4 regions of the Paenibacillus sp. S29 genome follow, and region 4 is predicted to be linked to each of the others. Evidence: riboswitches for the same ligand, from Rfam matches in the RefSeq annotation. Region 4 holds a riboswitch; each other region holds the start of a gene.
The links. Region 4 has a riboswitch for cyclic di-AMP ahead of ACL9RM_RS23185 (3D domain-containing protein). Riboswitches for the same ligand answer to the same signal wherever they lie in the genome.

Region 1 (4,993 bases), on a different contig from region 4:
CGCCTTCTTGTTCAGTGGTCGCAAGCTTCAAATCCGACGGCTTAAAGCCAAAGCGCTTGACCCATACTGCGGCCGCCTGCTCCTTGGCTTCGAGCGTCATGCCGTCCTCAGCCACACGTACAAGCCTGTTACGTGCTTGTTCATCCGTAGAAATATCAGCCTGTGTGTAATTGGTGCTGGAGGTGATCCGTTTAAAGCTAACGACCTTGCCAGTGGATAAATCCACATGAATTTGCAGTTTACTCTTCGCTGAGGATTCAGGCAGATCGACCCGAAAGGTTTCGTAAGGGTAACTCTTTTTCCATGTACGGTCGTACTGTTGAAGCAGTTTTTCTCTAGATAAATAACCGTACAAATCTGTTTCGGCCTGATAGGTCACGACAGGCTCCTCAGGCTGTGATTCAGTATAGCCCAGCTCGGAGCGGGCGAAGTCCAATGCGTGTATGACCGCTTCTTGTTTGCTGATGACCTTTGCGTTCATTACTGATTCTGGACTCGGATTGCTAAGCGAGGGAATAAGCAATTGAAAGATAAAAAAGCAAATCAGGCCAATCCCGCCCAGCAAGCCTAATTTTTTGAAGTTGGCCGTGAGCACGACCGGTTTCCCGATAGGATTCATGAGTTTCCTCCTTAATCTGTAAATAAGAACATCCATTAAAGATATCATACTGCACAGGTTCCCGCCAACAGACCAACGATATTCATGAAAATAGAGCGAAAGCACTTTAAAGTTTCAATAAAATTAGATAAGCTGCGATTAAACGATGCCCATTCGCAAAATAAAGCCAATTTCACGTTTTTTCGGCGAAATCGGTTTTGTGATCTGGATATAGAAGGATTATAATCTTGAGGCAATGCCTATGAAATACATAGGTAATGATATACAGTTGAGCCGAATTTCTATGGGAAAACGGGGGAACCATGTTACTGGGGTGAATTTTACAACCGATCCTGCTGGATCGGAAGTGTAAATAGGGCATACTGTGCTGCCCGAATCCGTCAGCTAACCTCGTAGGCTATGAGCAGGAACCAAGTCAGGCACTCGGTTTTCCGGTGTCTTTTTTTGTGCGTATAAAAGTGTTTGGATTGGTTAGACCGCTGCGGGTGCAGATTATTCTTCCGATTGCTGTTATCCCCGGATTTTTTTATTGTATACCCCCTTTAATGGTTAAAATCCGGAGATAAAGGCAAACGCTTCGCTTCTTCAGAACAATTCTGCCCCTTTCGCTACTGCCCGCCAATAGCACAGGGGGCCGAGTAGTGCTTGACATGCATTCTTCCTGTATTCAGGGAATGCTAATTATAGTTAACTAAGGTTTGGAAAAATCAAAAAATTCAGGGGCAACGACGATCGAAAGATCAAATGGAACGCGTAGCGAGCTTACACCGTATTAAATCACTGATTTTTAGTTTTAAGGATTAGGAGAGAAGTGATGAATAGATGAATCCCAATGCAAGCTGGCTTCGGCTTTCTCCACCGCAGATATTCGTTGCGGGCTTTGCCATTATCATTCTAATAGGTAGCTTATTGTTAATGCTGCCGATCTCCAATACAACAGGAAAGCCACTTGCGTTTATAGACGCTTTGTTTACTGCCGCGTCCGCGACGTGTGTAACAGGGCTTGTCGTTAAGGATACAGGGACCTTTTTCACAACCTTTGGTCAAGTCGTCATCGCTGCACTCATTCAGATTGGCGGTCTCGGCTTTATGACTATGGCTACCTTGATCGCGCTGGTGTTCAAACGTCGGATTTCCTTGCGGGAGCGCCTCATTTTGCAGGAAGCGATGAATCAGACTTCTGTAGAGGGAATTGTCGGGTTAATCCGTAAGGTATTGCTGTACTCACTGGTTATTGAAGGCGTATGCGCTACGATATTCTCGGTTCGCTGGTCCTTTGATATGCCCGTAGGCAGGGCGATTTATTTTGGAATCTGGCATGCCATCTCCATGTTTAACAATGCTGGTTTTGATTTATTCGGTGAATTTCGCAGCTTGACAGGTTATGTATATGATCCGATTGTTAATTTTACCGCAATGTTTCTAATTATTTCTGGCGGCATTGGTTTTGTAGTGATGTCAGACCTGGCAGAATATCGCAAGCGCAAGAGACTGTCCTTGCATACCAAGGTGGTACTCAGCATGACGGGCGCTATGATTGTAGTCGGCACGCTCGTGATTTTTGTATTTGAGTTTACGAATCCAAAGACTCTTGGCTCGCTTGATTGGGGTGGTAAGCTACTGGGATCTTTATTCCAGTCCGTTACCCCCCGTACCGCAGGTGCCAATACGCTGGACATCGCAGGCTTGCGGCAGGCTACGCAGTTTTTTATCATCATACTCATGTTTATTGGGGCTTCCCCTGGTTCCACTGGAGGCGGGATTAAGACAACAACATTCGCCCTGCTCATTGGAGCAGTGATTTCGATGCTGCGGGGGCGGGAAGATATTGTACTGTTCAAGTACCGACTTGCGCAGGGACGAATTTACAAGGCTTTGACCATTACACTGCTGGGGTTGCTGTTCGTGATCGGGGTGACCATGATTTTGTCGGCAACCGAAGATCATCATTTTCTGATGATCTTGTTTGAGACGGTGTCTGCGTTTGGTACGGTGGGGCTGTCGATGGGGCTTACACCTGATTTGACAGTCATAGGCAAGCTGGTGATTACCCTGACGATGTTTGCAGGTAGACTGGGGCCACTCACGCTAGCTTATGCACTGGGGCCGAAAAAGGGTAAAGAATTATATCGTCATCCGGAAGGCAAAATGATTATAGGATAAGGAGTTTTCGAGTAGATATGAAAACGCAGCAGTTTGTAGTTATTGGCTTGGGGCGGTTTGGCTCAAGCCTGGCTTTGCAATTGGTGGATATGGGGTGCGAGGTGCTAGGCATTGACCGGAATGAGGATGTTGTGGACAGTATGAGTGAGATGTTGACACATACTGTCGTGGCGGATGCTACCGATGAAGACTCGTTGCGATCACTGGGCATCCGTAATTTCGATTGTGGCATTGTTGCTATTGGTGATGACATTCAGGTAAGCATCCTCACCGCCATTTTGCTGAAGGAGCTGGGTGTGAAAAAAGTTGTAGCCAAAGCCATATCTGTGCTGCACGGGCGTGCATTAGAAAAGCTCGGTGTGGACCGGATTATTTATCCAGAACGGGATATGGGTATCCGGGTGGCTCACCAGCTAGTCACGCCTAATTTGCTCGATTATTTAGAGTTGTCTAAGGAATACAGTATTGTGGAACTCAATGTACCTGCATGTCTGAATGGCAAAACGCTAGCAGAGCTAAATGCCCGTACCCGCTTTGGTTGTAGCGTCGTGGCGCTTCATACGGCGAACGGTATCCTGATCGCACCGACGGCTATGGATCGGCTAAAAGCAGATGATATTATGGTCATCATCGGTTCGAATGACAATATCGGTCGCTTTGAGGATGAGGTTGTTAATGTTAATGAAGAGGATTAAACCCTCTACACCATACGGTAGCCTGCAAACGACGCACGTGTCTCGCTAATCCAGCGTCGTGCTGTCGGACCGAGATCGGTCGTCTCCGAGTAAATGAGGGAGGTCGTTCGGCGTGTCTCCTTCAAATCGGGCAAGTATAATGCAGTGAGTCCATTATCCCGTAATAGTTCGCTGCGCAAATAGGATTTGGGTAGCAAGGCAGAAGCCTTACAGGTTGGAAGCAGGCGTACAATTGCCTCGAAGGAGTCGATTTCCATGCGGATATCCGGCATGATGCCGCTGCGCTGGAACAAGTCATCCGTCAGACTGCGGTACCAGGTTCCTTTGGAGAAAATAATCATCGGCAATCCTTGCAGATCTTTCATCGAGGCCGTTCCTGTCTTGACGGTTAATTCATGTCCAATGGGAACAACGAGCTCCAAATGATCATCAAATAGCGGAATGCAACGCAGTCCGGCTTCATGAATGGCAGACCCGACAATACCGGCGTCTGCTTTTTTGTCACGTACAAAGGCGACGATTTCATGGGTTTTACCGGTGAGCAGCTTTAGCTCGGTTTGAGGATGCTTGCTCATGAAAGCTTCGACGAGGGTAGGTAGCGTCGTTTGGAGTGTCGTGAGACTAGCCCCGAGTGTAAGCATACTCTGGGCTTCATTTTTGTGCTGGGACAGCTTTTGTAAGAAGCGAAGCTGTCGTTGCCGTTGCTCTAGCGCGAATGTATAAACAAATCGGCCAGTGGACGTAATTTCGAGCCGTTTGCCCCGACGATCAAAGAGATTCACACCCAGCTCTTCCTCCAGCTTCGCAATTTTGCGAGACAGGGCAGGTTGGGATAGATTCAGCAGTTTGGAGGCTTTATTCAGGCTGGACTGCTCGACAATGACGGCAAAAGCGTTCAAATCCTCAAACAAATCATCCACTTCCTCTCTATATGCAAAAAAGACATAATAATTAATACGTATATTGCAATTCCATTATAAGCCGAAAAGGAGTAACATGAAAGCGACACAAGATGTTCACACTTTTGTTTTTCCTTATAAGGGACACCTTGTTGGACATTTCCTGTCGGAAACTGTCAATTTATATGTTATATTACTATTGAAAACGCTATTATTGGAAGAAGGGAGCATGATTTAGATGAGAGGATTTTATTCCAGAAAGCTGCATTCGCTTCTTGGCGTCATTCCGCTGGCTCTATTTTTTGTTGAGCATTTGGTGACGAACTTCACAGCGGTGGAGGGCGGCAAGGAAGGATTTAATCGCAGCGTGGCCTTCCTGAATGGTTTGCCACTGGTTATTGTGCTAGAAACGTTATTCATCTACTTGCCATTACTGTTCCACGGAATTTATGGCTTGTATATTGCTTATCAGGCTGACCCGAATGTCAAAAGATTCGGCTATTCACGTAACTGGCGCTTTCTGTTCCAGCGTATTTCCGGCGTCATTACGTTTGTATTTATTATCTGGCACGTATACGACACGCGTTTTCAGGTGGCTCTGGGTAATGTAACCCATG
Region 2 (4,993 bases), on a different contig from region 4:
CTTGTTCTTTATTTTTGCCCATATCCATGGATTGTGACGACGGATTCGCGGCCGAGTGATCCAGCACGCCAGTGCCGCCACTAAAAGCTGAACTCAGGGATTGAGCCATAGTTTCAAATTTTTTGGCGTCGAGCGAGCTCATACCGAATAAGACAATGAAAAGAGCCAACAGAAGGGTCATTAAGTCGGAATATGGCAACAGCCAGCTTTCGTCAGCATGCTCTTCATGCGGTTCATGTCTCTTTTTACTCACTGGAATCGCCATCCTTCTGGGTCAATGTAGCCCGTTCGGTCGGAGTCAGGAAGATCGTCAGTTTCTGACTGATGGCAATTGTCGATATCCCCGATTGAATGGAAAGCAGACCTTCGACCATCATTAATTTAAGCTCTACTTCTTTTTTGGATAACCGTTTCAGCTTGTTGGACATCGGATGCCACAGGACATAACCTGTAAAAATACCGAGCAACGTCGCAATGAAAGCTGCTGCAATGGCATGAGAGAGCTTTTCCATGTCACTAAGGTCAGCCAGAGCGGCGATCAGACCTACAACCGCACCGAGTACCCCGAGCGTTGGAGCGTACATACCGGCTTGGGAGAAGATCAGTGCGCCAGAGCGATGTCGATCCTCGGTAGCATTGATATCCTCCATCAGAACGTCCCGTACGAATTCTTGATCATTGCCGTCAATAATCATTCGCATGCCGCCACGCATAAAGGGATCATCGATTTCTTCTACCTTAGATTCCAAGGCGAGCAGACCTTCACGACGGGTAATGGATGCCCACTCGGTAAACGTACCGATGAGCTCTTTGCGGTCTAACAGTTTTTGTTCGGTGAAAATAACCTTGAACAGCTTCGGAATCCGTTTGATTTCTGCCATCGGGAAGGCCATAAATATACTCGCTGCCGTTCCGACGAAAATAATCATGTAAGCAGCGGGATTATTGACCAAATTGACGACCGGAGCGCCTTTTAAGATCATCCCGACGACCAGTGACATAATCCCGAGCACAAGTCCGATAATGGTTGAAATTTGCATGATACACCTCATCCATGAGAATAGATTTTGAATCCTTTCATGCCGCCGGGGTCGTCCTTGCCCCAAGCGCGTCATTACAAGACGGATTATAGTATTTATCGACAAAACTCTCTTTTTTGTTAAGTGCGAATTTCCGGTATAATAAGGTGATTATGTATTGAATGGCGGAACCATTGGAGGAAATGGCATGGGAGTAAAGCATGGGCGTGAGTATGAACAAATTTTGAACGATTTGACAGAGGCTGTGGGGCGCATCCCAGATAGCTATGAATTTTTTGAGATGGAAGCAGAAGATTGGGACAGGCTGGACCCGGCGGGACGTCAGGAAGTCAATGAAGCTTTGGCAGAAGACTTATTTTATGCACTGGGTACAGAGCCCACAATCACTGTAGGGAGTAGCGTTGTGATCTATGAGCCGGAGCAGCATCGCATCTATGTACTTATTGGGGACGAGGAGCTGACGTCAGTCCCTTTGATTTGAGGTCCGTCTTATGGATTTATCAACGGGGCCGTGGTAATATGTACACCAATATATCGTAGTTTTGGCCGTATTTAAGCGGTCGAAAGGCTTCCGTATAAACGGGGAGGAGTTCGTAACATGCCTTTTACACAAGAAGAGATTGAAGCACATCTGGAGAAACTGGAGGGCTGGGAACTGGAGGAAGGACGTTGGATCGTCCGAAAATATAATTTTTCCAGTTTTATGAAAGGGATTGCATTCGTGGATGAAGTTGCCGCTATATCTGAAGCATTCAATCATCATCCATTTATTACGATTGATTATAAGACCGTGACTCTGCGTTTGACCTCTTGGGACGACGGCGGTATTATGGCCGTGGATATTAAGGAAGCCCAACAATATAATGAAGCTTTTGAAAAAATGCGCAGCAGTCATTGAGCTTGTAATGATCTGTCGTATGATGATAGAAGCGCCTTCGCTATACAACATCGTGGTTGTATGCCGAAGGCGCTTTTATCATAGAATCTGGGTTGGGTGCTCGGGACGATATACCATACAATAAAATGGTTTTTTGCCATCAGGAGTCTGGCGTTCATAGGTATCTGTAAGCTTAAATCCAGCCGCCTTGTAGGCCCGGATAGCGCGCTCATTCCAAGTGAGCACCTCTAGATCAATTTCATTCTTCGGGTTGCGTCGTTGAGCTTCCTCTGCAATGGCACGGACAAAATCAGAGCCTTTGCCATGTCCGCACCTGTCAGGATGCATTCCAAGACCTAGCCGGGTCACACCGATCATAGGAAAATATTGAGCAAATCCTGTTAGCTTGTTCTCTTCATCCAGTACGGCAACATATTGCTCTTGGCGAAGCGTGGGACTTCCAAATTCGACTTCAAGCGCCTTCATTTGTTCCCAGGGGAGCCAACCATATATGTTATAAGGTGGATCATAGTGCCACTCACAGATTGCAGCCGCTTGATGCTCGTCCATCGGTACGATCCGATAGTTGGATATTGAGGCCGGCATGTGTTCCATCCTCCTTTTACACAGGTACTTCAATCATTAACAACAGATTGTAGACAAGTTGCAGAGGAATGGCAAGCGTGTTTATTTCATACCTAAGTCGGGTATACATTCAATAAGAAGGAATTACTGCTCATATGCTCCCCCAGCGGTGACGGTAAAACCGACGATGTTCGCTACAATTGAAACCTTTTGAGGTCTCAGTTCGTCAGTAAAGATAATAATTGCTGATGTTGTGGACATAAAAAACCGCAATTCGATTCCGGCCAGAATCAAATTGCGGCTAGGGTTAGCTTGCTGTGCGTTAGTTATTCTACGTTATCGTCATCAGGAATGTCTGAAGCTACAGAATGGTAAGCGTCTGTGCTCATAATTCTTTTTGCACCGACATAGCGGTTAGCGTAATAATTTTCGTTCAGTGAGCTAACTACTACACCACGTGAAGTCGAGGAGTGGGCAAATTTCCCTTCACCTACGAAGATACCTACATGGGAAATGCCTCTTCCTGTGGTGTTGAAGAACACCAGGTCCCCAGGTCTCATTTCATCGCGGGATACAGAAGATCCCATTTTGAATTGTGATCCTGATTGATGCGGAAGTTTAATTCCCAGTTTGTTGTATACGTACATTGTGAAGCCGGAGCAATCGAATCCCTCGAGTGTAGTGCCTCCGCTTCTGTAGTTCGTTCCTTTGGCATCTTGGATGACCTGGTCCATCTTAGAGTCTGCATATGCACTGCCGCCACCGAATGTAAAAGATGTAAAGGCAATGGCAAGACCCATAGCTGCGATCGTTAGCTTCTTCTTCAAAAAAAATATACCCCTTCCAATGCCTGCGAGGTTAGCTTAAGGATTCGGTAGAAGGTTCCCCTATGACCACTCTGTTGCGAGATCAATTCACCCAAACTGGTTCCCCCGCTTCCTAGGTGCCAGGAATTAGGCTTAACTTAAGATGTGCACCTTGGAGAGCAGTATTCACAATAACGTTATTTTTGAGATAAAGGTTACAATAAAGATTACAAAGTTGTTACTATCAGTTCACTGCGATTATTGTAACAAAGACGGCTGACTTTGGCAAATGTTTCATTGCAAAAAGTTACAAAAAAAATCTGCTCCTAATGTCCCAGGAACAGATCTTGTTAACAGTATTCAGTTATGTGTCGTTTGCGCGAGTATGAATCAAGGTTTTTCGACAGACGGAAATGAAGTAAAAAAACATAAAGGCAGGGCTTAGCTTCTACTAGAGATATCGGTATGCCATAGTCTGTACTGCGAACTGATATGCCACAGCCTGACCAGACTAGTAACAAAATGATACGATTGCTGGAGAATGAGCGCCAGCATGCCAGTCCAAATCATCGCCACGGTGCCAAATAGACCGAAGACCAGCAGCACACAAGCACCGAGCAAAAGGGATATACCGACAGCTGGGAGGAGCTGGCGAAAGAAGGCGAGCAGGGACGATAGTATGGCGTGACCACCGACAGTACCCAGTTGCATATACAGGATGCACTGCCGAATGAACCATCCGTATGCCATCCATCCAATGACATAGGGCAATAAATGCAGCAGATAAGAGGAAGATTGAAGTGCTCCTGCTACAATAGGGTAGAGTCTCGGTACTACCCAAAAGGCGGGAAGCAGCAGCAGTCCCAACTCGATGGTGTAATACAACAGCGACGACATGCCATGGCGTTTCATACCCTTGAAAAAGGACAGGCTTTGCGGTTCAGTCGCATCGGTATGCAGACTTTGATATATTCCGGCTCTAATGAAGGGAGTGATCAGTATGCGTAGTACAGTCGCCCCTAGTAGTATCCACAAATACACATGTACTTCCCGGCTGTCCATCAGAGCAATCTGACTCTCCATCCAAAATAAGGTCTGTCCCAGCTCGTTTTGACCCTGATCAGGATAACGGAGCAATAGCGGGATAACGGCAGACTGCACCAGCCGATAGAGAAACACCCCCCACAGTAGTCGATACAGAAATAAAATGATAACGATATAGAAACGTATGCGCACCAGCGCCCAGCCCTCTTTTATAATAGTCCGCATCTATAGACACCTCACCATGACAGACTTCCAAGCAGTGTCTCCAACAGCTTGGTTACACTTATACTCCAACGGGTTTGTTGCTTTTCGTCCAATTCGGCTTTTAGGCTATTGTTAATATGCTTGTTCTCCAGTGCAATGGTATATAAGGGATCAAGGGTTACATGGGAAACGGGATAAGTACTTTTGATCCGAAACTTTGTACTTTTGCCCGCGCCGTCCCAAGCCTTGAATATCGTGGTACCATCCTTGAAGGTAAATTGGACAGGGATCTTGGGATAATCCGCCCCTTTTTTGCTGACCGTCACGACTGCTTCATATCCATTCTCCAGCTTGTGGTTTGTGATGTGATCCACTGAAAAGTCCGCCATCTGGCCGTCATATACATACTGTTCAAAATAGTGGCTCCATGAGCGTCC
Region 3 (4,993 bases), on a different contig from region 4:
GAACCTCTTTTCAATAGCAATTTGAGCGGCTACCGCTTTCTCTGCATCTTCCAGGTCCTCTTGCATATCACGAATGTATTGATCCGTCATTTTAATTGGATCTTCTGCCTTGTCGATAATGGCGTTAATGTTGGACATCGTAAGATCTCTTAATCGTTTGAAAATAGACATGTGAAGTTCCTCCTAGAGTTGAATGCTTAAATTTTAAGCTCTGTACACATGTTTACGCAAGCTTTGCAAAGAGGGTTTCAAAAATATCTAAAAACCGCGCAAGTAAGGCTCTGGGATGTCGGCCTGTACTTTTAGCTCCCGCGATGCATGTAGCGCCCAATAGGGATCACGCAGCATGGCACGCCCTATTGCTACCAGATCAGCTTCTTTCTGCTGAACAACCCGGCGGGCGTCCTCATAATCATCCAGTAAGCCAACAGCAATCACAGGTACATTCAGCTTTTCACGGATGGTATGAGCCAAATCCACCTGATAGCCGGCACGCGCAGACGGGCCTCCGCCAGAACCAATCGGACCCTCACCACCAGAAGAAATATGGAAAATATCCACACCTGCATCACGATATCGTTCCCCTACGCCTGTTATGTATTCCACATTATATCCATCCTCGACGTATTCTTTGGCAGATATCCGCATAAGCACAGGCATATCAGCAGGAAGAACCTCTTTAACAGCATGTATGACCTCAACACCGAACAGTGACAAATCCTGCCCATATTCATCTTCTCTGGTATTTGTTAAAGGCGAATGAAATTGATGAATCAGATAGCCGTGAGCGCCATGTATCTCAACCGTATCAAAACCGGCTTCAACCGCGCGGCGCGCGCCTTCTTTGTATGCCTGAACCAGTTCCCTGACTTCAGCTGTCTTTAAGGCGTGCGGATTTTTAAAGCGTTCGCTAAAAGGAATCGTGGACGGACCCACAGGTTGCTCAGCATCTTCAGCCTTGCGTCCAGCGTGGCCTAGTTGAATACCAATCTTGGCACCATACTTGTGGACTTCCTCTATAATCTTACGATATGCAGAAATATGTTCGTCACTCCAAATACCCAAATCACGATCCGTAATACGTCCATCTGGATGGACCGCTGTCATTTCCACAATAATAAGTCCAGTGCCTCCTACTGCCCGGCTCACATAATGGACATGATGCCAATCCGTTGGATTTCCGTCCTTGGCCTCCACGCTGTATTGGCACATCGGGGGCATGACAATCCGATTTTTTAAAGAAAGCCCCTTTAATTGATAAGGAGTAAACAAGTCGGTCACTTTTATCCATCCTTCCTTCAATTCCATGTCTGTATAATTATGAATTGCATCCCCATTATACACCAGCTGTCACAGTATACCGAATTCGTTGTAAGGCTAAAACTTGCGAAAATGCTCCTGTTTTCGGTCATGTTTAAGAGAATATGTACGTTTAGCTCCATCATCTTCATTGATAATCGTTTCATCGTGGGCTTCTTTCCAGTCGTTTATGAGCCGAACTTGGTTACCAGCATATTTTTAATAAGACAGGTACATAATAGTCGAGAGCACCACTAGGTACCACTGCACGGAAAGGGGGGGATACATATGCCGTACAGGGGAGTGTTGCCATGCTTGGCACTGTTACTAGCATTCTCAAGTTTACCCGTTCACGCGGATGCGCCTCCCAACACCGGAACGCCCCATCCCAAGGAAGCAGCTGTTGCTTCTTCTGTACATCAGAGCACAGATCGAGCAACTCCTACATTAGCAATGCTGCGTAAAAAACATGCGGACATTTTTAAAATGTGCGGCCCACACACCCGCCAAATTGCCCTAACCTTTGATGATGTGCCCGATTCTAGGTATACGCCGCAGGTTTTGGACGTATTACACGCTAATGGCATCAAAGCCACCTTTTTCATCGTCGGTCACCGTGCGGAAAAGCATCCGGGGATCATACGCCGTATTATCCGTGAAGGCCATGCTATAGGAAACCATTCCTATACTCATCCGGATTTTAGGAAGGCCACACCAGAACGCTTTCGCAACCAGATTACAAAAACAGAACGTATTTTACAAGCCAGCGCAGGTTTTCGCCCCAAGTTGATTCGTCCACCCTACGGTGAAATCACGGAGCCTCAAATCCAATGGGCACGTCGTCATGGCTATATGATTGTTAATTGGAATGTAGACTCTCTCGATTGGAAGGGATTAAGTAAAACACAAATTCAACGCAATGTGATCCCAGCTACCGGGCCTGGCTCTATTATTTTAATGCACGCAGGTGGAGGTCAAAGTTCCAACTTGCAAGGCACTGTCCAAGCTCTGCCGGGTCTAATTCACTCTCTAAAAGCTAAGGGCTACAAATTTGTGACAGTCCCCCGGCTACTCCACACATCGGAACGGAAATAACCATATGTTATGATTGAGCAACAGCTAAAGCAACGTAAAAAAGCTGTCTTACCAGCAGAAGTTTTCTGCTCGTCAAGACAGCTTTTTTTTATGGATAAGACCTGATAAGAGTCCGACCTAGTTATATGCGGTAGGATACAGGTATTAAGTTTACATAATATATATTATGTTTAATTAAACCGTATATACGTACAATGCTATTTATCAATAACGTACAGCTTCACATTTTGAAATCCAAAGTCGTTCACAAATGATTTGTTGCCAGGAATAAAGATATCAATCCGCTTTCCTGTAATGGCGCTACCCTGATCGCGAGCGACAGCTACAAAAGAATGATCCGGCAAACCTGGGTGGGAATAGCCTGTAACCAGCACTTTCGTGCCCATCGGAATGACGTTCGGGTCTACCGCAATTGTACCTAGTTTAAGCGGATTGCCGTAGTAGTCCACTGCTCCCCATTTACCATTCTCGTCGGCTGCGGCAGAATACGCTGAAGCCTTAACGTCAACTATTTTGCTATAGTTGAATGTTTTGCCCCACGCTTCAATCGTTGGCCCCTCATTCGCTGGTGCTTTCTCCGTAAGAAGCTGCGGCTTCGAATCCGAAGCTGCCTTCACACTTTTTTCGCCAGGTATCTTAATTTGCAGACCTGCATATATATTGTTGGAAGCAATGTTTGGGTTCGCCTTCGTTAGCTCGTCTACCGATACTCCATAACGTTGAGCAAGCAAAAAGAAGGTATCGCCCTCTTTGGCAGTGTGAAGCGAAGCAGCATCCGCTACTCCAGCTGTCTGTGCCAACCCTGCAATAGCTGCGGCAAGCACCGCAAATTTCATCGTTTTACCAATATGTTTTAGATGTTTCAAAGATATGTACCTCCTCTGTTATGCCTGCGAAGTTAGCTGTCGGATTCGGACTCAGGAGAAGCCCTATGCTTGTGCAATTCACCCCTAGGCATATTCCACATCGTCTTTATGACGTATCGGAATGACTGCCGTTGTTACGTCCTCCGCACTTCCCATAGTTTGGGCCCAGCTTCAGCGGTTGTCATAACCACATGCTGTCCCGGTAAGTTTTGGCTTACTGCATAATATCACAATTTTGTAACCTTATCCGCATGAAAATGTTGGGAACCTTGAACATCATACTACACTCATTACAATTTTGTCATCAAGAAATCGATATTTGTTACGAAAGTATGGGGAAATGGTGACAAAAAGAAAAAAAGCCCTCCGTCAAACGGAGGGCTCAGGCTGTCGAGAAACCCCCTGTTTTTTTGCAGGGGGTTTAAAACTGTCTTAGTGGTCTAAAAACTAGGGTCCTCAGATCGTTTTAAATCGATTTTTGTTTTAAAAGATGCGTCTCCCCATATAAAAATAGAAGTGTCGAAAAGTCCTCTGGACTTTCTCGACACTCTGAGCCCTCCGTCAAACGGAGGGCTTTTTTTATAGATTATATCAGCACTTCCTTACAATACTTTGGCAAGAAAATCACGGGTGCGATCATGGCTTGGAGTGCCAAATACCTGCTCTGGTGTACCTTGCTCTACAATTTGACCGTTATCCATAAAGATAATTCGATCGCCCACCTCGCGGGCAAAACCCATTTCATGCGTCACGATTACCATTGTCATGCCGCCTTCGGCGAGCTTCTTCATTACATCCAGAACCTCTCCAACCATTTCAGGGTCCAATGCAGAAGTTGGCTCATCGAACAGCATTACGTGCGGCTGCATGGCCAAAGCACGCGCAATCGCAATACGTTGCTTCTGACCGCCGGATAGCTGGTTCGGATAGGTATTCTTCTTATCCTCAAGCCCTACGGTACGCAAGAGTTCTAGCGAAATTTTTTCCGCTTCCTTCCCTGACTGTCTTCTAACCTGTGTTGGGGCAAGTGTCAGGTTCTGCAACACTGTTTTATGCGGGAACAGATTAAAATGCTGGAACACCATCCCCATCTTCTCCCGGGTTACATTAATATTATGGCCACGAGCTGTAATTGGCTCGCCCTCAAACAAAATCTCTCCGTCTGTAGGCTGTTCCAACAGATTCATACAACGCAAAAACGTACTCTTCCCCGAACCACTGGGGCCGATGATGACGACGACTTCACCTTTGGCGATATCTATATCAATGCCTTTTAAAATTTCATTCTTACCGAACGATTTACGCAGTTGTTTAACGGTGATCACTGGCTCTCAACTTCCTTTCCCATAAACCCAGCAGCTTAGACAAGCTGAATGTCATTACAAAATAAATAGCGGCTGCGATTACGAACGGACTTAATCCTTCGTAGGTGATGTTCTTAATGACCTGGGCCTGATACATAATATCCACCATCCCAATGGTCGAAATAATGGATGATTCTTTAATGATCGTAATAAACTCATTACCGATAGCAGGCAAAATAGATTTAAACGCTTGCGGCAAAATGACATGACGCATAGCTTTACCGCGTCCCATACCCAACGAACGGGCAGCCTCCATCTGTCCACGGTCTACTGCCTGGATACCTGCCCGGAAAATTTCAGCCAGATATGCTGAACTATTCAGAGACAATGTGATTATACCAGACTGGAGTGGGGTAAAATTGACACCCA
Region 4 (4,993 bases):
GAGGCTGGTTTGCACCCTGAATATGATTTTGAAATTGATTTTCCGACAGATCTTCCTTATGATGTGTTTCGGCAGGGTGGCTCGACGGACAACCAGATTTTACTGCTTGGACGTCAGGGCGAGGTGAGTGAAATATCCGAAGTTTCGGAAATTGTGCGCTCAATAAGTGGTATTCACCGAGGGAAATATCATATGTATTTTCCCCAGAATAAATTGAACGCGGTAAAAGACAGGATTCCTGCCGAAATAAGGAATTATTTTGTCAAAGAATAGACAACTATATAGAAATGTAAGTAAAAAAAGGAGATGTAAACCTTGGATTTATTCGACACTCATACTCACTTGGATGCGCCACAATTTGACGAAGATCGTGAAGAAGTTATAGCACGTGCTGTCGAATCAGGAGTAACGCGGATGATCAATATCGGATTTAATCGTGAGACCATTCCATCCACCATGAAATTGGCCGAGACGTATGATTTTATTTATGCGGCAGTTGGATGGCACCCACAGGATGCTATTACAATGCAGGAGGGCGATCTAGAATGGATTGCATCGTTATGCAGTCATAAAAAGGTTGTAGCCATCGGGGAGATCGGTCTGGATTATTATTGGGATACATCACCGAAGGATGTGCAGCATCGGGTGTTTCGAAATCAAATTGGTCTGGCTCGTGAGCTCAAGATGCCCATTGTTATTCATAACCGGGATGCACATGAAGATATTGTTAAGATTTTGCGCGAGGAAAAAGCGAGTGAGATTGGTGGAGTCATGCACTCCTTTTCGGGTAGCTGGGAGACAGCCAAAATGGTGCTGGATATGGGATTTCACCTTTCCTTCGGTGGTCCAATAACGTTCAAAAATGCCAAGCAGCCAAAAGAGGTGCTCGCACAGGTGCCGCTGGACCGTCTGCTCATTGAAACTGATGCTCCCTATCTGACGCCTCATCCGTTTCGTGGGAAGCGAAATGAGTCTGCACATGTGAGACTGGTAGCAGAGGCTGCAGCCCAAATCAAAGGGATTACAGTGGAGGAATTAGTGTCAATAACGACCCGAAATGCCCTGGAACGATTTGACATTCAATGAAAAAGTGAAGAAATCGATCAAAATAAAGAGATAGACGAAGCTAATCATGAATTTGTTGCAGGAAACTCGAGAATATTACAATATTTTAACCGAATATTTTAAAAAATGTACTTGAAACCTGCTTTACAACATGCATAGAAACAGGATATCATCTTTTCAGTGAATTGTTGTTTGAATGTAAACATCAACAAGTCATTTCATGAACCAGTCTCGCTGAGTCCCTTTTACAGGGAACGGGGGAACCGATATGGCTTACAGTACGTCCGGCGTATGTGCAAGAAGGGAACGTCTCTTCCGCCAGCCGGCTCGACCTAAATTCTTTTCCCGGATGGGATTGAACAGGTGGAGGAGCCGTATTTCGATTTCTTTCTGGGTCTTCGGGGTGAATGTGAAGGCGACCGCCATGAGCGGTTGACCCAAGCTAGGGCGACTCTCTACGTCCGAACCCGACAGCTAACCCCGTAAGCGTAACAAGAGAGAAGCCATCTCGTGCATGAGTTTTCCCGCATATTCACACATGCCGGAAGCCACGAAAGAGCTCTCTAGTCTCTTTCTCTGGCTTTTTTTGTTGTGAATAAAAGAAAATCTGTCATCATACTGTGGTTAAACAGGGGAGGACAGCATGCCGCGAAGACGGGTACATGGTGCAGGACAGTCGTAGTTTGGGCTTGTCTTGTAGAAAATCTGTTATAGTCACGTCAAATCTCAACTATGTCTTACTCCAGACGGCGGGCTATGTAAGGAGGACGGAGGAAATGGGCATTTTCCAGAAAAAGGATACCCATGAGTCACGCTCATCCAGCATGTCTTACGTATTGCGTTGGAAGCAAGAGAATGTGCGCCAGGCTGCTTTGGTTGCTATTTTTCTAATCGCGCTAACGATTATGATTTCAATTCTGATGTACACGCAATCTAAAAAACAAGTCTTTTTTGTCATCGATGGCAAGGCGTCTGCGGTAGAAACCCGGGAATCCAAGCTTCAAGATTTGCTGAGCGAGCATTCCATTTCACTTCAGCCGCATGATACAGTTTCCATGCCGCTAAATGGAGCAATACAGGATGGCGATCGCGTAGTCATTAAACGTGCCAATCAGGTTAAAGTATCTTCAGGCAATGAGACGAAAAAGCTGTACACAACAGAAAATACAGTAGAAGGTGCCATTCGTACCTCGGGCTATAAATTATCATCAACGGATAAAGTTTATCCTGCGTTGGATGCCTCTGTTTCGTCTAACATGGACATAAAAATCGTCCGTGTGAAGAAACAGCAGGTCGAACAGAAAAAGCAGGTGCCTTATCAGGTCATCAAAACGGCCGATCCGAGTCTTTATAAAGGCGATAATCGGGTCATTCAAAGCGGCAAATCGGGTGTGGTCGTCCAGCACGTTCAAAAGGTATATCATGATGGAAAGTTGGTATCCAAACAGCTGGTTAACAAGGAAGTTGCACAGAACCGTGTGGATAAAGTCATTGCGGTAGGAACGAAGAAAAAACCGGTCGTTCTTGCTGCTTCCGTCGGTCCCAATGATGCGGTTAAGGCAACAACGGTTAGTTCGGGCAGTGCTGTCCGTAAAGCAGGCGTAAATTTTAAATATAGCAAAGTTTTACAAAATGTCTCCATGACGGCGTATTCCTCACAGGAGCCAGGTATCGGTACACGTACTGCATCCGGCGCACGTGTCACGGAAGGACGCACCATCGCGGTCGATCCGAGTATAATTCCAATCGGCTGGTGGGTGTACATCGAAGGGGTGGGCTTCCGTCGTGCGGAGGATACCGGTGGCGCGATTAAAGGCCACAAAATCGATGTGTATTATGAGAGTTTGAGCCGAGCCAACCAATTTGGTCGTAAGCACGGTAAAACCGTATATGTTATCGGACCGGTAAAGCCTGAAATCAACTAAAACAGGTTGTGTATGTTGAGGGCAATGCGATAGTATTAACAACATAGTTATGCCATGCTAAGAAGAGGATATCCTCTTCTTATTTTGTTTTCAAAAGCAGGGAAAGATAAATATAGCTTGCTGTGTAGCAGTGGAGGGAAACGCAAATGATCAAGGAAGTGATCGTGGTAGAGGGCCGGGATGATACGGTGGCCATTCGCCGCGCTGTTGAAGCGGATACGATAGAAACTGGCGGCTCCGCCATTAATAAAATGACGCTGCGTAAAATTGCATTGGCGCAGGAGCGGCGGGGGGTCATCATTTTAACCGATCCCGATCATGCAGGGGAGCGCATCCGTAAGATTATCGCTTCCAAGGTACCCGGCTGCAAGCAGGCCTTTATACCCGAGGCAGAAGCGACGCGTAAAGGAGATATTGGCGTGGAGAATGCCTCACCAGAAGCGATCAGACACGCTCTTGCACGGGTCCATACGACAGTGGAAGGCGCCGACCCGCTGATTGAGTGGGCGGACCTGATTGATGCTGGACTCATCACCCATCCCAATGCTGCTGCACGCCGTATGGCCTTAGGGAATGTACTGGGTATTGGTTATTGTAACGGAAAGCAGCTACATAAACGGCTCTCTGTATTTCAGATCAGCCGCGAGGAATTTGCCGGGGCGCTGGCACAAATTGAAAGTGAAGGATTGTGATGTCCGTATGACAGGGATTCAAGATATAGCAACACCGCGGCGTACGAAGGAAATTATTCAACGGCACGGTTTTTCGTTCAAAAAGAGTTTGGGACAAAATTTCCTGATTGATCAAAATATTCTCAATAAGATTGTAAATGCTGCCGGATTGGATGAGACGAAGGGTGCACTTGAGATCGGTCCTGGGATTGGCGCTTTGACCGAGAAGCTGGCGCAATCGGCCAAGGCAGTTACCGCTGTCGAGATTGACCAGCGGCTGCTGCCAATTCTCGAAGAGGTGTTGGCCCCTTACGAGCATGTGAAGGTACGTCATGGAGACGTGCTGAAGCTGGATTTGCGAGAGGTGTTCGCAGCCGATTTTGCAGACGTGAGTAAAGTAAGTGTCGTGGCTAATCTGCCGTACTATGTTACTACACCGATTCTGATGAGGCTGCTGGAGGACAAGCTCCCTCTGGAGAATATCGTCGTTATGATCCAAAAAGAAGTGGCTGAGCGCATGGCTGCGTCTCCTGGAACGAAGGATTACGGCAGTCTGAGCATTGCAGTGCAATATTACAGCGAACCTGAATTAGTCTGCACTGTGCCGAATACAGTATTTATTCCCCAGCCAAATGTGGAGTCTGCAGTCATCCGGCTGCGTGTACGGGAAGCCCCTCCGGTAGAAGTGGTGGATGAGAAGCACTTCTTTGAAGTGGTTCATGCTGCTTTTGCCCAGCGTCGTAAAACCATTTCCAATAACTTGAAGAGCCGTTTCTTCACCAAAGAGAACAGGGACACGCTGGAGCCGTTGTTGCAACAAGCTGGTATTGAACCCTCCCGTCGAGGAGAAACGCTAAGTATTGAGGAATTTGCGCGTCTCAGCGCTGTGCTGTTGGAGGCAGGTATATCCTAAGCTGGAACCAAACTGTGCATTCACCCATACGATATAGGAGGGGTGATACAGTGTGATGAGTTTAGGAGACTTGGTCGTTCGGAAATCGTACGGCGGAGATGTCACGTTTCGTGTTGAGGACATCCAGCGGGATAAAGCGATCATTAAGGGAATAGAATTTCGGCTGCTGGCTGATTCCCCGGTGAACGATCTGGTCAGAGTGCCTGCAGACCAGATTAGCGGTAAGACTCAGCAGGCCCACATTAAGGCTGGTGAGTCTCTTAATCTGTTGCAACGGGCACGCCAGCAGCAAGCTGCTCGTAGTCAGGCAGCTCTGGTAGGGGACTGGAGTGATCCGGTTGAGTCAACGTATTTTGAAATGCCGGGAAAGGTTCTTCACCTGGATGGAGATCCCAGCTATCTGAAAAAATGTCTCAGTT

Region 1: linked by a shared signal. The riboswitch ahead of ACL9RM_RS14575 (TrkH family potassium uptake protein) and the one ahead of ACL9RM_RS23185 (3D domain-containing protein) in region 4 are both predicted to bind cyclic di-AMP.
Region 2: linked by a shared signal. The riboswitch ahead of ACL9RM_RS25655 (C40 family peptidase) and the one ahead of ACL9RM_RS23185 (3D domain-containing protein) in region 4 are both predicted to bind cyclic di-AMP.
Region 3: linked by a shared signal. The riboswitch ahead of ACL9RM_RS15030 (3D domain-containing protein) and the one ahead of ACL9RM_RS23185 (3D domain-containing protein) in region 4 are both predicted to bind cyclic di-AMP.

What each region holds. Positions count from the first base shown of each region.
Region 1 covers NZ_JBMOUI010000007.1:233,709-238,701, reverse strand. The annotation lists gene ACL9RM_RS14580 (CPBP family intramembrane glutamic endopeptidase) at 1-619, opposite strand, end outside; cyclic di-AMP (ydaO/yuaA leader) riboswitch at 881-1,033, shown strand; gene ACL9RM_RS14575 (TrkH family potassium uptake protein) at 1,442-2,782, shown strand; gene ACL9RM_RS14570 (potassium channel family protein) at 2,800-3,477, shown strand; gene ACL9RM_RS14565 (LysR family transcriptional regulator) at 3,483-4,388, opposite strand; gene ACL9RM_RS14560 (succinate dehydrogenase cytochrome b558 subunit) at 4,615-4,993, shown strand, end outside.
Region 2 covers NZ_JBMOUI010000026.1:16,944-21,936, forward strand. The annotation lists gene motB (flagellar motor protein MotB) at 1-253, opposite strand, end outside; gene motA (flagellar motor stator protein MotA) at 246-1,040, opposite strand; gene ACL9RM_RS25640 (hypothetical protein) at 1,228-1,521, shown strand; gene ACL9RM_RS25645 (4a-hydroxytetrahydrobiopterin dehydratase) at 1,639-1,938, shown strand; gene ACL9RM_RS25650 (GNAT family N-acetyltransferase) at 2,017-2,523, opposite strand; gene ACL9RM_RS25655 (C40 family peptidase) at 2,829-3,329, opposite strand; cyclic di-AMP (ydaO/yuaA leader) riboswitch at 3,335-3,472, opposite strand; gene ACL9RM_RS25660 (hypothetical protein) at 3,750-4,577, opposite strand; gene ACL9RM_RS25665 (M1 family metallopeptidase) at 4,589-4,993, opposite strand, start outside.
Region 3 covers NZ_JBMOUI010000008.1:38,261-43,253, reverse strand. The annotation lists gene ACL9RM_RS15045 (PspA/IM30 family protein) at 1-171, opposite strand, end outside; gene ACL9RM_RS15040 (NADH:flavin oxidoreductase/NADH oxidase) at 259-1,281, opposite strand; gene ACL9RM_RS15035 (polysaccharide deacetylase family protein) at 1,588-2,394, shown strand; gene ACL9RM_RS15030 (3D domain-containing protein) at 2,592-3,260, opposite strand; cyclic di-AMP (ydaO/yuaA leader) riboswitch at 3,267-3,436, opposite strand; gene ACL9RM_RS15025 (amino acid ABC transporter ATP-binding protein) at 3,863-4,585, opposite strand; gene ACL9RM_RS15020 (ABC transporter substrate-binding protein/permease) at 4,572-4,993, opposite strand, start outside.
Region 4 covers NZ_JBMOUI010000017.1:79,321-84,313, reverse strand. The annotation lists gene ACL9RM_RS23195 (HD domain-containing protein) at 1-273, shown strand, start outside; gene ACL9RM_RS23190 (TatD family hydrolase) at 316-1,086, shown strand; cyclic di-AMP (ydaO/yuaA leader) riboswitch at 1,288-1,570, shown strand; gene ACL9RM_RS23185 (3D domain-containing protein) at 1,842-2,990, shown strand; gene rnmV (ribonuclease M5) at 3,137-3,682, shown strand; gene rsmA (16S rRNA (adenine(1518)-N(6)/adenine(1519)-N(6))-dimethyltransferase RsmA) at 3,690-4,574, shown strand; gene yabG (sporulation peptidase YabG) at 4,630-4,993, shown strand, end outside.